2 regions of the Streptomyces sp. NPDC090442 genome follow, and region 1 is predicted to be linked to the other one. Evidence: riboswitches for the same ligand, from Rfam matches in the RefSeq annotation. Region 1 holds a riboswitch; the other holds the start of a gene.
The links. A riboswitch is a leader RNA that binds a small molecule or an ion and turns the genes downstream of it on or off. The one in region 1 is predicted to bind thiamine pyrophosphate.

Region 1 (7,714 bases):
GACGTTTGTCGCCCCCCGCGGCGCCAAGAAGCCGCCACGGCACCTCGCCGACCTCAGCCCGGCCGAGCGCCGCGAGGCGGTGGCCGCGATCGGTGAGAAGCCGTTCCGTGCCAAGCAGTTGTCGCAGCACTACTTCGCCCGCTACGCGCACGACCCGGCGCAGTGGACCGACATCCCCGCGACGGCGCGCGAGAAGCTGGCCGCGGAACTGCTCCCGGACCTGATGTCGGTGGTGCGGCACATCTCGTGCGACGACGACACCACCCGCAAGACGCTGTGGCGGCTGCACGACGGCACCCTCGTCGAGTCCGTGCTGATGCGCTACCCGGACCGGGTCACCATGTGCATCTCCTCACAGGCCGGCTGCGGCATGAACTGCCCGTTCTGCGCCACCGGCCAGGCCGGGCTGGACCGCAACCTCTCCACCGCGGAGATCGTGCACCAGATCGTCGACGGGATGCGGGCACTGCGCGACAGTGAGGTTCCCGGCGGCCCGGCGCGGCTTTCCAACATCGTTTTCATGGGCATGGGTGAGCCGCTCGCCAACTACAAGCGCGTGGTCGGCGCGATCCGACGGCTGACCGACCCCGAGCCGGACGGTCTGGGCCTCTCCCAGCGCGGCATCACCGTCTCCACCGTCGGGCTGGTCCCGGCGATGCTGCGGTTCGCCGACGAGGGCTTCAAGTGCCGGCTCGCGGTGTCGCTGCACGCGCCTGACGACGAGCTGCGCGACACCCTCGTGCCGGTCAACACCCGCTGGAAGGTCCGCGAGGTGCTGGACGCGGCATGGGAGTACGCCGAGAAGTCCGGCCGCCGGATCTCGATCGAGTACGCCCTGATCCGGGACATCAACGACCAGGCATGGCGCGGTGACCTGCTGGGGCGCCTGCTCAAGAACAAGCGGGTCCATGTCAACCTCATTCCGCTCAATCCGACGCCGGGCTCGAAGTGGACCGCCTCGCGGCCCGAGGACGAGCTGGCGTTCGTACGGGCCATCGAGGCGCACGGCGTGCCCGTGACCGTCCGGGACACCCGGGGCCAGGAGATCGACGGCGCCTGCGGGCAACTGGCGGCCTCGGAACGCTGAGCACCCGCTGGTACGGTGGCGTGGAAAAACGCACATTCATTCCGACAGGGGAGCGCCACAGCGCTGAGAGTGCGGACGTGTCGTAGCCCTACGGCGCCCGCAGACCCTTGAACCTCGCCCGGGTCATTCCGGGTAGGAAGTTCGGTCGTCACTCATGCTGTTGCGCCCCGTCCACCGTTTGCTGCCAAGCGTCATCGACGCAGAACGCAGTGGACACCGGGCGGGGCCGCGTCTCTTCCTGGCCAGCCAGGAGGAACTCAGTGAGCACCACCAGCAGGATCACCGCGGCAGCGCTCGCCGCGGTGGCCGGCATCACCGCACTCGCCGGGTGTGGCAGCTCCGGCACCGGCGGCAGCACGGACGCCAAGACCGTCACGCTCGTCAGCCATGACTCGTTCAACGCCTCCAAATCCGTCCTGGCCGCCTTCGAGAAGGAGACCGGCTACAAGGTCAAGGTGCTCAGGGGCGGGGACGCGGGCAAGGCCGTCAACCAGGCGATCCTGGCCAAGGACAACCCGCAGGGCGACGTCTTCTTCGGCATCGACAACACCCTGCTCTCGCGCGGCCTGAACGCCGGTCTCTTCACCCCCTACAAGGCCCAGGGCCTGGAGAACGTCCCGGCCGACCTCCAGCTCGACAAGGACGCCCACCGGGTCACGCCCCTTGACTACGGCGACAGCTGCGTCAACTACGACCGCGCCTACTTCACCCAGCACAAGCTGGCGCCGCCGCAGACCTTCGACGACCTGCTCAAGCCGCAGTACAAGAACCTGCTGGTCACCGAGAACTCCGCCACCTCCTCTCCGGGACTTGCCTTCCAACTGGGCACCATCGCCACCCACGGCGAGGCCGGCTGGCAGGACTACTGGAAGAAGCTCAAGGCCAACGGCGTCGAGGTCGTGGACAGTTGGGAGCAGGCGTACAACGAGCGCTTCTCGGGCTCCGCGGCCGGCAAGGGCAAGGGGGACAAGCCGCTGGTGGTCTCCTACGCCTCCAGCCCGCCCGCCGAGGTGATGGGCAAGAACCCCGCGCCCAAGGAGGCCCCGACCGGCGTCGCGACCGGCACCTGCTTCCGGCAGATCGAATTCGGCGGTCTGCTCAAGGGCGCCAAGAACGAGAAGGGCGGCAAGGCGCTGCTCGACTTCCTCCTGTCGAAGAAGTTCCAGGAGGACATGCCGCTGCAGATGTTCGTCAACCCGGCGCGCAAGGACGCCAAGGTGCCGGAGCTGTTCACCCACTACGGCACCGCGATCGACAAGCCGGCGACGCTCGCCCCGGCGACGATCACCAAGAACCGTGACCAGTGGATCAAGCAGTGGTCCTCGCTCGTTCTGAAGTAGCCCCCGCACGGCCCAGGAGGCCCGCGCGCGGAACGGCGGTGCGGCTCGGTCTGATGGCCCTGCCGCTCGCCTTCTTCGCGCTGTTCTTCGCCTACCCGGTCGCCGTGATCGTCGGACGCGGGCTGAAGGACGGCGGGCAGTGGCAGTTCGGGCGATTCGCCGCCGTGCTCGGCGACCCGGACGTCCTCCACGTGTTGTGGTTCACCGTCTGGCAGGCCGCCGCCTCGACGGGGCTGACGCTGCTGGCCGCGCTGCCCGGCGCATACGTCTTCGCCCGCTTCGACTTCCCCGGCAAGCAACTGCTGCGGGCGGTGGTCGCGGTGCCCTTCGTGCTGCCCACCGTCGTCGTCGGCTCCGCCTTCCTGGCACTGGTCGGCCGGGGCGGGCTGCTGGACAATCTGTGGGGCGTCCGGCTGGACACCTCGGTGTGGGCGATCCTGCTCGCGCATGTCTTCTTCAACTACGCGGTCGTCGTCCGTACCGTCGGGGGGCTCTGGGCCCAACTCGACCCGCGTCAGGAGGAAGCGGCCCGGGTCCTGGGAGCCGGACGGTTCGCGGCCTGGCGGAGAGTGACGCTGCCCGCGCTGGGACCGGCCGTGGCCGCCGCGGCGCTGATGGTGTTCCTCTTCACCTTCACCTCCTTCGGCGTCGTGCAGATCCTGGGCGGCCCGACCTTCTCCACGCTGGAGGTGGAGATCTACCGGCAGACCGCCGACTTCCTGGATCTGCCCACCGCCGCCGTGCTGACCCTGATCCAGTTCGCCGCCGTACTGGGCCTGTTGGGGCTGCACGCCTGGACCGTGCGGCGCCGCGAATCGACCCTGCGGCTCGTCGACGCCTCCCGCACCGCCCGCCGCCCAAAGGGCCGCAGCCAGTGGGCGCTGCTCTGGAGCACGCTCGCCGTCATCGCGGTGCTGCTCGTCCTGCCCCTGGCTGTGCTCGTCGAACGGTCCTTCGCCGGGCCCCACGGCTACGGGCTGGTCTTCTACGAGACGCTGCAGTCCGCCGCGTCCGCCGACAGCACCTTCGCCGTCGCCCCCCTCGACGCCCTCTGGAACTCCCTCACCTACGGTGCCGCGGCCACCGCGATCGCCCTGCTGATCGGCGGCGCGGCGGCGGCCGCACTCACCCGCTCCCGGCCGACGGCCGGCCCGTCGGGACGCACCCCCGTGATCACTCGGCTGCTGCGCGGCTTCGACGGGCTGCTGATGCTGCCCCTCGGCGTCTCCGCCGTGACCGTCGGCTTCGGCTTCCTGATCACTCTCGACAAGCCGCCGCTGGACCTGCGGGAATCGTGGTGGCTGGTGCCGCTCGCGCAGGCCCTGGTGGGCGTGCCGTTCGTGGTCCGCACCATGCTGCCCGTCCTGCGGGCGGTCGACGGCCGGCTGCGGGAGGCGGCGGCCGTCCTCGGCGCCTCGCCCTGGCGGGTCTGGCGCGAGGTGGACCTGCCGATGGTGCGGCGGGCCGTGCTCATCGCGGCGGGCTTCGCGTTCGCCGTCTCGCTCGGTGAGTTCGGCGCGACCGTGTTCATCGCACGGCCCGATCAGCCGACCCTTCCGGTGGCCGTGGCGCGGCTGCTGGGCCGCGCGGGGGAGTTCAACTACGGCCAGGCGATGGCCCTGTCGACCATGTTGATGGTGGTGTGCGCGGGCGCCCTGCTGGCCCTGGAACGGATCCGTCCCCAGCCGCGGACCGGCTCGGCCGGAGGCAGCCCCATCGACCACTCCGGGGAGTTCTAGATGACGACACAGACCGGGACCACGACATCGGAAATGCTGCGGCTGGACGGCGTCACCGTCCGCTTCGGCACACCCGGTGCGGCCCCCGCCCTCGACGCGGTCGACCTGGACGTCGCGGCGCACGAAACCGTCTGCGTCCTCGGTCCCAGCGGAAGTGGCAAGTCCACCCTGCTGCGGGTGGTCGCCGGGCTGCAACACACCGACGCGGGCGCGGTGTCGCTGGAAGGCCGCGACCAGACGGGGGTGCCCACGCACCGGCGCGGTGTCGGGTTGATGTTCCAGGACCACCAGCTCTTTCCGCAGCGCGACGTCGCGGGAAACGTGGCCTTCGGGCTCCGGATGCGGCGTTCCTCTCGCGCCGAGCAGGAGCGCACGGTCGCGGAACTGCTGGATCTCGTCGGCCTGCCGGGGGCACAGGGCCGTGCCGTGGCCTCGCTGTCCGGTGGTGAGCAGCAGCGGGTCGCGCTGGCCCGCGCGCTCGCACCGAGCCCGCGGCTGTTGATGCTGGACGAGCCGCTCGGACAGCTGGACCGGGGGCTGCGGGAGCGACTGGTCGTCGAACTGCGGCGACTCTTCAGAGAGTTGGGCACGACCGTGCTGGCCGTCACCCACGACCAGGGCGAGGCGTTCGCGCTCGCCGACCGGGTCGTGGTGATGCGGGACGGCCGGATCGCCCAGAGCGGCACGCCCCTGGACGTCTGGCAGCGGCCCGCCAACGCGTTCGTCGCCCGCTTCCTCGGCTTCGACAACGTGGTCGAGGCCACCGTGCAGGGCGGGGCCGCCGCCACCCCCTGGGGCAAAGTGCCGGTACCGGAGGGTACTTCGGACGGGCCGTGCCGCCTGCTGGTGCGCCCAGCCGGCGTCCGGCTGACCTCTCCGGAGGACGGGCTGCCCTGTCTGGTCGCGGCGCGCACCTTCCGCGGCACGCACGTGGCGCTGCTGCTCCAGCCGGCGGGCGCACCGCAGGTGGAGGCGGCCTGCCCACTGAGCCAGGCGCCGGAGACGGGGGAGCGGGTGGGGATCTCCTTCGCCGCCGAGGACGTGGTGGTGCTGGACGCCACGGCTGAATAGCCGCGCGGCACATCGCAGTTGTGCCATGGCTCGCTCCTTTCGGGCCGGGTGCCACTAGATGCGTGGGGGAGGGGTGGGGCGCCGGCCCTGCGGGACGACCAGCCCCAGCTCATAGGCGAGGATCACCGCCTGGGCGCGGTCACGGAGGCCCATCTTCGTGAAGAGCCGGTTGATGTGGGTCTTGACGGTGTGATCGGTGATCGTCAGCCGTGTGGCGATCTCCGTGTTCGACAGTCCCTGGGCGATGTGGGTGAGCACCTCCACCTCACGGGCGGTCAACTCCTGCACCGTGCGCACCGGAACCGGCGCCGACCGTTGCTTGACGAACTCCCCGATCAGCCGCTTGGTCAGTTCGGGTGCCAGCAGCGCATTGCCCTCCGCCACCACCCGTACGGCATGCAGGAGTTCGGGGAACGTCGTGTCCTTGAGCAGAAAGCCACTGGCCCCGGCCGCGAGCGCGTCATAGACGTACTCGTCGAGGCCGAACGTCGTCAGCATCAGCGCCTTGGTGGCACCCCTCGATGCCTTGGTGATCTCCCGTGCGGCCTCGATGCCGTTCTTATGCGGCATCCTGATGTCCAGCAGCGCCAGATCAGGGCGCCGCTCCGCGGCGATCCGGACCGCCTGGACACCGTCCTCCGCCTCGCCCACCACTTCGATGTCGTCCTGGGTCGCCAGAAGGTTCACGAACCCGGTACGGACGATGGCCTGGTCGTCGGCCACGATTGCTCGGATCACCACGGGATTTCCGCCTCTACGAGAAAGCCACCGTCCGGGCCCGGACCGACGGTCAACGTCCCGCCGAGCAGTGCCGCCCGCTCCTGCATGCCGGCCAGGCCGTGACCGTTGTGGACCACGCCCGGCGGGCCCGGCCCGTCGTCGGCGATCCGCACCGCCAGCCGATCGGGCTGATAGCGGATCTCCACCCACGCATGGGCTCCCGGTGCGTGCCGGCGCACATTGGTCAGCCCCTCCTGCACGATGCGGTACGCGGACAACTCGCAGGACGTGGGCAGCTCGCCCCGGTCACCGTTGATCCGCAGTTCCACCTCACCGCCGACCGAGCGGTGTTGCGCTACCAGCTCACCCAGTGCGTCCAGGGTCGGCTGCGGTGCCGTGCCGGTGCGGTCCTCGGGGCCCGTGCGCAGCACGCCCGACAGCCGGCGCAGCTCCGCCATCGTCGCGCGGGCCGACGCCGCGATCTGCTGGAAGCCGTCGCGGGCCTGCGGTGACAGGTCCGGCGTGGTGTACGTCGCGCTCTCCGCCTGCACCGCGATCACCGAGACCGAGTGCGACACCACGTCGTGCAACTCGCGGGCGATCGCCGACCGTTCGATCTCGGCAGCTTGCCGCTGCTCCGCCGCCAGGACTCGGGCCTGCGCGGCCGCCCGTTCCCGCTGTGTCTCTTCGCGCGCGCGTACCGCGTCGCCCATCGACACCGCGGCCAGGGTCGCCATGGTCAGCACGAACCACTCGGCGAGCAGGCCGAGGGAGTACGACCGTGGGTGCCAGGAGGCGATATGCCAGGCATTCACCGCCAGGGAGAGCGCCGAACCGCCGCCGACGATCAGCGTCGGATGCGCGACTCGGTGACGACCGAGGGTGTAGCACGCCAGCAGACCGCTGACGGCCGCCGCAATAGAGAGGTCTGGTCCGGCCGCGAAGCTCACCAGGGCTGCGACGGCCGAAACGGCTGCCGAGGCCGGGTGCACACGACGCCATGACAGCGCCGCCGCAGACAGCAGCACGCCGAGCGCGATCACCGCCGAGTGCCGCGGCACCACGACGAGTTCCACGGCGGCTAACGCCGTGAGGGCCCCGCCGGAAAGCCAGGGATAGAGCGGCGACGCGATCCATGCGCGCAACCGCTGCCGAAGAGAATTGCTCATGCCGGTATTTTTTCGGCTCGCGGTGGTGGCAGCGTCGCCGCACGGGTTGAACCACGGCGACGATGTCATGCCACGGGTTGACGTCGAAGTTCGGTTGCTCGTTTGACGCTTCATGATCCGGCCGTCCATAGCCTCGTGATCAAGACGAGGAAGGGAGCATCATGAAGAATCAACTGGCCTGCGAATCAATGGATGTGACGTCGTTTTGGCGACCGATGCGAGTCGCAACTGTGCCGCAAGGCTCGGGCGACGCACAGCGCGGCCGGAGAATCCTTGGGGTGTGGGTGTGGGTGTGGGTGTGGACCGCGTGCGCGGTCATCGCCGTCGACCTCGGGCTCCTCGCCACGCGTCCCCTACGCCGTACTTGGGGCCTCTGCGCTGCGGCCGGCTACGGCTGTGCGGCGGTGGCAGCCGTACTACGCGCGAGAGGCCGGCACGCGCCTCGCGCTCCAGCCCTCTCCGCTCAACTACCAGTGGCACTCGCCGTGCTGGGCGGCGTGATCCTGCCGCTCCTCCGGCTCGCACCGACCGACAGCACGCGGCTTGACGTCGCGGTCTTCAAGCGCTCAGGTGACCTACTGCTGAACT
Region 2 (7,714 bases), on a different contig from region 1:
CGGTGCCGAAATTCCGCCCGGAGCGCTGGGAATTCCGGGTCTTCGGCGCCACCGCCGACGGCGCCAAGCACTGTTGGACGCACGAGGAGTTCACGGCCCTGCCGTACGAAACCGTCGTCGCGGACATGCACTGCGTCACCAAGTTCAGCATGCTCGGCGCCGAGTGGGGCGGGGTGCGCACCCGCACGATCCTTGAGCTCGCACCGCCCGCGCCCGACGTCACGCACGTGATGGTCTGGGCCGAGTACGGCTTCAGCTCCAACCTCCAACTCGCCGACTTCGGCGGGGAGCGGTGCATCTTCGCCACCCACCGCTCCGGCGAACTGCTCACCGCCGAACACGGCTTCCCGGTCCGGCTGATCGTGCCGCACCTCTACGCCTGGAAGGGCCCCAAGTGGGTCCGCGGTATCGAGTACATGACGGCCGACCGCCGCGGCTTCTGGGAGGAGCGCGGCTACCACAACCTCGGCGACCCCTGGCGCGAGCAGCGCTACTCGTACCAGGAGGAGCCGGGCGACGGGCCGGAGTTGTAGGGCCCCGGCGCCGCCCGGCCCGGAGCGCCTCAGGGCGTCCGCAGTTCCTTCAGGCGCGCCACGTCCGCCGCATGCCCCGCCTCGCCGCCCGGGGTCTCGATCACCAACGGGACGCCGGCGGTGGCGGGATGGGCGATCAGCTCGGCGAACGGCTCCGCGCCGATGTGGCCGGCGCCGATGTTGGCGTGCCGGTCCTTGTGCGCGCCGACCACGTCCTTGGAGTCGTTGGCGTGGATCAGCTTCAGCCGGCCCTCGCCGGTGACCTCCACCAGCTCGTCCAGCAGCGCCTTGGTGCCGCCGGGCGCCGCCATATCGTGCCCGGCCGCGAACGCGTGGCAGGTGTCCAGGCACACCCCGAGCCGCGGGTGGTGGTCCAGCGCGTCGAAGTACGGCCCGAGATCCTCGGCCAGCGCGCACAGCGAGGCACCCTGGCCGGCGGTGGGCTCCAGCAGCAGCCACGGGTCGTCGTCCCGCGTCAGCTCGTCCAGCAGCGGCCGCATCTGCTCCCTGACCTGCGCCAGGGCCGTCTCGCGCGGGCGCCCGCCGGTCGCCGAGCCGGTGTGCACGACCACGCCGAGCGCGCCGATCTCCCGGCCGCGGCGCAGCGAGTGGCGCAGCGACTCCACGGACTTCTCCACCGTCGCCGCGGTGTGCGAGCCGAAGTTGATCAGGTACGGCGCGTGCACGTAGGCCGGGATGTCCTCGGCGGCGCAGCGCTCGCGGAACGCGGCGTCCTGCTCGGGGTTGCCGGGCGGGGTCGCCCAGCCGCGCGGGTTGGCGACGAAGACCTGGACGGCCTCGCAGCCGATCTGCCGGGCGTACGAGAGGCCGACCTTGGCCAGGCCGCCGGCCACCGGCACATGGCCGCCGACGGGATTGCGGGCGCGGGCGCGCTGGGCTGCGCCCTCGGGGGACAGGGAAGTGCTCACCCTCCCAAGGGTGCCAGGTCCGCCGTGGCCGCCCACGGGCCACCCGGCACGGTCCGCTCCATCGGGCGGGCCGCGCCTACAGCGCCCCCTTGAGCCGGATCGTGATCATGCTCCCCTTGGGCGCCCGGTCGCCGGCGGCCACCGACTGGGACGCCACGCTGTCCTGCGGGAAGAGGAACGGCTTGTCCACCGTGACCTTGAAGCCGGCGTCGGTCAGGGCCTTGGTGGCGTCCGCGGTGTTCTTGCCGCCGACGTCCGGCACGGCGACCATCTCCGGCCCCTTGGAGAGTGTCAACGTCACCGTCTCGCCCTTGCCGAGGGTGCCGCCCGCGCCGGGCGACTGCTGCGCCACGGTGTCCTTGTCCTGCGGCGCGAAGACCGGTTGGTCGGCGAAGCGCACCCGGAAACCGGCCTCCTTCAGGGCCGTCGCGGCGTCCGCGCGGGGCTTGCCGACCACGTCCGGCACGTCCTCCGGCGCGCCCCGGCTGACGGTCAGGCCCACCGCGGTGTCCGGCCGCCGGGTGCTGCCCGCCGCCGGGTCCGTGGCGATCACCGAGCCCTTGGCGACCTCGTCGCTGAACTGCCGGGTCTCGGTGCCCGGCACCAGACCCAGGTCGCGCAGCTTGCGCCGGGCGTCCGCGAGCGGGGTGCCGGCCAGGTCGGGGAGGGTGACCTTCTCCGGGCCGCGCGAGACGGTCAGGGTGACGGTGCCGTTGCCGCGGATCCGCTTGCCGATCCCCGGGTCCGTCGCCATCACCCGCCCCCGCGCGACGTTGGGGCTGAAGTCCCGCGCCACCTTGATCCGCAGGCCCTCGCCGCGCAGCGTCTGCTCGGCCTTGGCCTGCGGCATGTCCAACACCGCCGGGACGCTGGTGAACTGGCCGGAGTTGATGTACCAGACGCCGGTGCCGACGCCCAGGACCAGCAGCACCGCCGCCACGACCGTCGCGATCCGGCGCCGCCGGGGTCGTCCGCCGGTGCCCGCCGGGGCCGGCGCCGGGCGGAGCCGGGTGGTCCGGTGGTCCGCGGGCGCGGCGCCGGCCGGCGGCATCTCCAGCCGGCTGGTGCGGTCCAGCCTCGCCTCGCCCTCGACGGGCAGCGCGAGCTGCACCCCCGCCGGGCGCGGCAGCACGTTCGTCCGCTCCTCGGCGGCCGCGGCCGCCTCCTCGGCGCGCGGCGGGACGAGGTCGAGCTGGGCGTCGGTCAGGTGCGCCCGGGCCGACCGGGCCCGGGCCAGCAGCGCCACCGCGTCCCGCGGGCGCTCCTCGGGGGAGCGGGCGGCGGCCGCGGCGACCAGCTCGTCCAGCTCCGGCGCCAGGCCCGGCACCAGCTCCGAGGGCGGGGTGACGTCGTCGTGCAGATGGCTGTAGAGGATCTGCGCCGCGGTGCCACCGGTGTGCGGTTTGCCGCCGGTGAGCATCTCGTAGAGCACCACGCCGCAGGCGTAGACGTCGACCCGGGCGTCCGCCGTGCCGTGCTCCATCTGCTCGGGCGCGAGGTAGGAGACGGTGCCCAGGACCGAGCCGGTGGAGGCGGTGGTGTGGGTGTCCACCGCGCGCACCAGGCCGAAGTCGGCGACCTTGACCCGGCCGTCGTCCCCGATCAGGACGTTCTCCGGCTTCATGTCGCGGTGCACCAGGCCGGCGCGGTGCGCGGCCCCCAGCGCGGCCAGGATCGGCTCCAGGATGTCCAGCGCGGCCCGCGGCTGGAGGGCGCCGCGCTCGCGCAGCACGTCGCGCAGGGTGCAGCCGGCGACGTACTCCATGGCCAGGTAGACGTAGGTGCCGTCGGTGCCCTGGTCGAAGACGCCGACCACGTTCGGGTGCGCGAGACGGGCGACGGACTTGGCCTCCCGGATGAAGCGGTCCACGAACGCCCCGTCCACGGCCAGGCTCGGGTGCATCACCTTCAGCGCCAGCACGCGGTCCAGCCGGGTGTCCACGGCCCGGTAGACGGTGGCCATGCCCCCGGCGGCGATGCGCCCCTCGACGCGGTAGCGGCCGTCGAGCAGCTGGCCCTCCAACGGGTCCTGCAGCGTCGTATCCACGGCAGACGAGTCTACGAGCCGCGCCGGCGTGCCCGGACGCTCCGGCCGCCGCCCCGGTACACCGCAGCGGAACCGTGACCGGGCCGGGCCGGGACGGGGACTCCGGGCCGGACCCGGAATAATCCGGACCGGATCATGGTCGCCATGGGACGGCGGCCGGGTCGTGCGGCCGCACGACCACACCGCACCAAAGGGGGAAGGCGATGACGACGCTGCTCATCGGTGAGCTGGCCCGGCGGACCGGCACCACCGAGCGGCTGCTGCGCTACTACGAGGAGCAGGGGCTGCTCCGCCCGGAGCGGACGGCGGCCGGCTACCGCCGCTACGAGGAGGTCGACGTCGCCCAGGTCCGCCGCATCCGCACGCTGCTGACCTCCGGGCTGAACACCGCGACCATCGCGCAGGTGCTGCCCTGCCTGCGCGACGACGACGGCCGACTGGTGCCCACCTGCCCGCAGTTGGTGGGCGAGCTCCACCGGGAGCGGGCCCGGCTCACCGACTCCATCGAGTCCCTGATGGCCTCCCGGGACCTGCTCGACGAGGTGATCACCGCCGCCCCGGAGGAGTTCGCCGGGCGGGCCGGGGCGGCCGCCGGCCCGGCCTGAGGCGGCCCCGCACTCCGGCGCTCTAGAAGGCCGGCCGCTCCGGATCCAGCTCCGCCACGCCGTCGGCGGGCGAGGAGGCCAGCGCGAAGTGGCGGCGCGGGATCCGGCCGGCGCGGTGGGCCAGCCGACCCGCCGCCACCGCGTGCCGCATCGCCGCGGCCATCAACTCCGGCTCCTGCGCGCGGGTCACCGCCGACGCCAGCATCACCGCCGCGCACCCCAACTCCATGGCGAGCGCGGCGTCCGAGGCGGTGCCCGCGCCGGCGTCCAGGACGACCGGGACGCCCGCGCGCTCGGTGATCAGTTGGAAGTTGTGCGGATTGCGGATGCCCAGGCCGGAGCCGATCGGCGAGCCGAGCGGCATGATCGCCGCGCACCCCACGTCCTCCAGCTTCCGGGCCAGCACCGGGTCGTCACTGGTATACGGGAGCACGGTGAAACCGTCGTCCACCAGGGTCTCGGCGGCGTCCAGCAGCTCCACCGGGTCCGGCAGCAGGGTCCGCTCGTCGGCGACCACCTCCAGCTTGACCCAGTCGGTGCCGAGCGCCTCCCTGGCGAGCCGGGCGGTGAGCACCGCCTCGCCGGCGGTGAAGCAGCCCGCGGTGTTCGGCAGCACCCGGATCCCGTGCCGGGCCAGGACGGACAGCACCGAGCCCTGCACGGTCGGGTCCAGCCGCCGCATGGCGACGGTCGTCAGCTCCGTGCCGGAGGCCAGCAGCGCGCGCTCCAGGACGTCGAGGCTGGGCGCGCCGCCGGTGCCCATGATGAGCCGAGACCCGAACGAGGTGCCGGCGATGGTGAGGTGGTCGGCGTCGGCGGCGGGCGCCGCGGAGGCGGTGCCCGGTGCGACTGCGGTGTCGGTCATGGCGCGATCAGCCTCCCTGGACGGCGGTGAGCACTTCGACGCGGTCGCCGTCGCCGAGCGCGGTGCCGGGCCACTGGGAGCGCGGCACCACGGTCTCGTTGACCGCGGCGGCCACCCCGGCAGGGGCCCGGGACAGCGTGGCGACCAGCCGGTCGAGGGTCAGCCCGCCCGGGATCCGGCGGGCCTCGCCGTTGACGGAGACGGACACCGTGGGGCCGTCGGGGGCCTCGGACGGGACGGGGGTACCGGGGGCGCTCATGCGGGCAGCTCCTCGAGGGCGTGGGCGCGCCGGGCCCCTTGGGGGGTGGGGGCGAAGCGCGTGGGGGAGAAGGGGCGGGCCTCTTCCGGGACCGTCCCGGTGGTCAGCGCCTCGGCCATCACGTCCCCGGTGAGCGGCGTCAGCAGGACGCCGTTGCGGTAGTGGCCGGTGGCCAGATGGAGGCCGGGCAGCGCGGTCGGTCCGAGCAGCGGCGCGTTGTCGGGGGAGCCGGGGCGCAGCCCGGCGCGGCTCTCGGTCAGCGGCAACTCGGTGATGCCCGGGACCAGTTCGTGGGCGTCCCGCAGCAGCTCGTAGACGCCGCCCGCGGTGACCGTGGTGTCCCAGCCCAGCTCCTCGTTGGTGGCGCCGAGGACCAGTTCACCGCTCTCCCGCGGCACCAGGTAGACGGGGTTGCCGCGGACGACGGCCCGTACGGTGCGGGAGAGGAACGCCCCGCCCCCCGGGAGCGCGTCCGGCAGCCGCAGCCGCAGCACCACGCCCTTGACGGGCCGCACCGGCGGCCGCACCGCCTCCGGGACGCCGGCCAACCGGCCGCTGAGGCTGCCGCCGGCCAGCACGACCTGACCGGCCACCAGGCGTGTGCCGTCGGCGAGTTCGGCGCCCGTGGCGCGCCCGGCGGCGGTCGTCAGCCGCTCCGCCGACGTCCGGTGGAAGGCCACCCCGGCCCGCTCGCAGGCGGCCAGCAGGGCGCCCGCCAGCCGGCGCGGATCGACCTGGTGGTCGCCGTCCACCCGGAGGCCGCCGCGCACCCCGGGGGCGAGCATCGGCTCCAGCCGGCGGCACTCCCGCCCGGTCAGCCACTCCGACTCCAGGCCCGACCGGACCTGGAGGGCGTGCAACTCCCGTAGGTGGGCACGGTCGTCGGCGTCCAGCGCGACGGCCAGGGTGCCGCACCGCCGGTAGCCGATGCGCTGACCGCTCGCCTCCTGGAGCTCCTCCGTGAAGCGCGGATACCGCTCGGCCGAGGCCAGGTTGAGCCCCAGCAGGGTCTCCTCGCCGTAGTGGAGCTCGGTGACCGCGGCCAGCATGCCGGCCGCGACGAGCGCCGCGCCGCCGCCGGGCGCGGGGTCCGCCATCGCGACGCGCAGGCCCCGGCCGGCCGCCCGCCAGGCGGTGACCAGCCCGATGATGCCGCCGCCGATGACCAGCACATCGGGGTGCCGACCGTCCGGCCGCGGTGGGTTCGATGGTGTGGCAGATGGATGCATGGGCGTCCAGCCCCTCCCTTCGCCGGCATGACCCGGATCAGGTTCGTACGGTCGGAGGCCGGCCAGCCTCCCTCTCAGCCCGGTCCGTCCGGGCTCCCGCGAGTGCGTGCATCCGCCACCCTAGTACGGGGCCGCGACGCGTCGTAAGGGAGCGCACCGGGACCGGGCGCCCCCGACCGGTGACGTTGTGTCAGAGATCTCCTTGCGCGCTGCTGCGGGCCGCGTCGCCCGCCGTCCTAGAGTGAGCGGGTGAGCGAGCAGAGCAACTCTCCCCAGGCCCCTGACCGCACGCCGCGCGTGGTGATCGCCGGCGCGGGGATGGCGGGTGTGCAGACCGCCGTGGCCCTGCGCGAGCACGGCTGGCGCGGGGCGATCACCCTCCTCGGCGACGAGCCCCACCAGCCCTACGACCGCCCGCCGCTGTCCAAGGCCGTGCTGCTCGGCAAGGCCGAGGGCTCCGCGTTCGACATCGACTTCGCCGGCCTCGGCATCGACCTGCAACTCGGCCGCCCGGTCACCGCGCTGCGCCCGGACGACCACGTCGTTCAGACCGCCCAGGGCCCGATCCGGTACGCCTACGCGGTGCTCGCCACCGGCGCCGAACCGATCACCCTGCCCGGCAGCGAGGGTCTGCCCGGCGTGCACCTGCTGCGCACCCTGGACGACGCCGAGCGGCTGCGCCCGGTGCTCGCCGCCCAGCACCGGATCGTGGTGGTGGGCGCCGGCTGGATCGGCGCCGAGTTCGCCACCGCCGCCCGCGAGGCCGGCTGCGAGGTCACGGTCGTGGAGGCCGCCGACCACCCCCTGGCCGGCGCCCTGCCCACCGAGGTCGCCGCGCACATGGCCGGCTGGTACGCCGACGCCGGGGCCGAGCTGCGCACCGGCGCCCGGGTCGCCTCCGTCGCCCCCGGTGCGGTGACCCTCGCCGACGGCACCACCCTGCCCGCCGACGCGGTCGTCGTCGGGATCGGCGCCCGGCCCGCCACCGCCTGGCTGGCCGGCTCCGGCGTCGCCCTCTCCCCCGAGGACGGCTCGGTCCTGGCCGACGAGCGGCTGCACACCTCCGCCCCCGACGTCTACGCGGTCGGCGACTGCGCCTCGTTCCCCTCCGCCCGTTACCGCACCCGGCTCCTGGTCCACCACTGGGACAACGCCCTCCAGGGCCCCCGCACGGTGGCCGAGAACATCGCCCGCGGCACGGCGGAGGGCGTGGTCTACGACCCGGTCCCGTACTTCTGGTCCGAGCA

Region 2: linked by a shared signal. The riboswitch ahead of thiO (glycine oxidase ThiO) and the one ahead of ACIQU6_RS10775 (thiamine ABC transporter substrate binding subunit) in region 1 are both predicted to bind thiamine pyrophosphate.

What each region holds. Positions count from the first base shown of each region.
Region 1 covers NZ_JBIVXW010000011.1:71,622-79,335, reverse strand. The annotation lists gene rlmN (23S rRNA (adenine(2503)-C(2))-methyltransferase RlmN) at 1-1,087, shown strand, start outside; TPP riboswitch at 1,124-1,244, shown strand; gene ACIQU6_RS10775 (thiamine ABC transporter substrate binding subunit) at 1,348-2,427, shown strand; gene ACIQU6_RS10770 (ABC transporter permease) at 2,403-4,166, shown strand; gene ACIQU6_RS10765 (ABC transporter ATP-binding protein) at 4,167-5,237, shown strand; gene ACIQU6_RS10760 (response regulator) at 5,292-5,978, opposite strand; gene ACIQU6_RS10755 (sensor histidine kinase) at 5,972-7,126, opposite strand.
Region 2 covers NZ_JBIVXW010000003.1:28,625-36,338, forward strand. The annotation lists gene ACIQU6_RS03560 (sulfite oxidase-like oxidoreductase) at 1-533, shown strand, start outside; gene ACIQU6_RS03565 (deoxyribonuclease IV) at 563-1,462, opposite strand; gene pknB (Stk1 family PASTA domain-containing Ser/Thr kinase) at 1,539-3,509, opposite strand; gene ACIQU6_RS03575 (MerR family transcriptional regulator) at 3,713-4,114, shown strand; gene ACIQU6_RS03580 (thiazole synthase) at 4,137-4,979, opposite strand; gene thiS (sulfur carrier protein ThiS) at 4,987-5,238, opposite strand; gene thiO (glycine oxidase ThiO) at 5,235-6,467, opposite strand; TPP riboswitch at 6,465-6,577, opposite strand; gene ACIQU6_RS03595 (NAD(P)/FAD-dependent oxidoreductase) at 6,717-7,714, shown strand, end outside.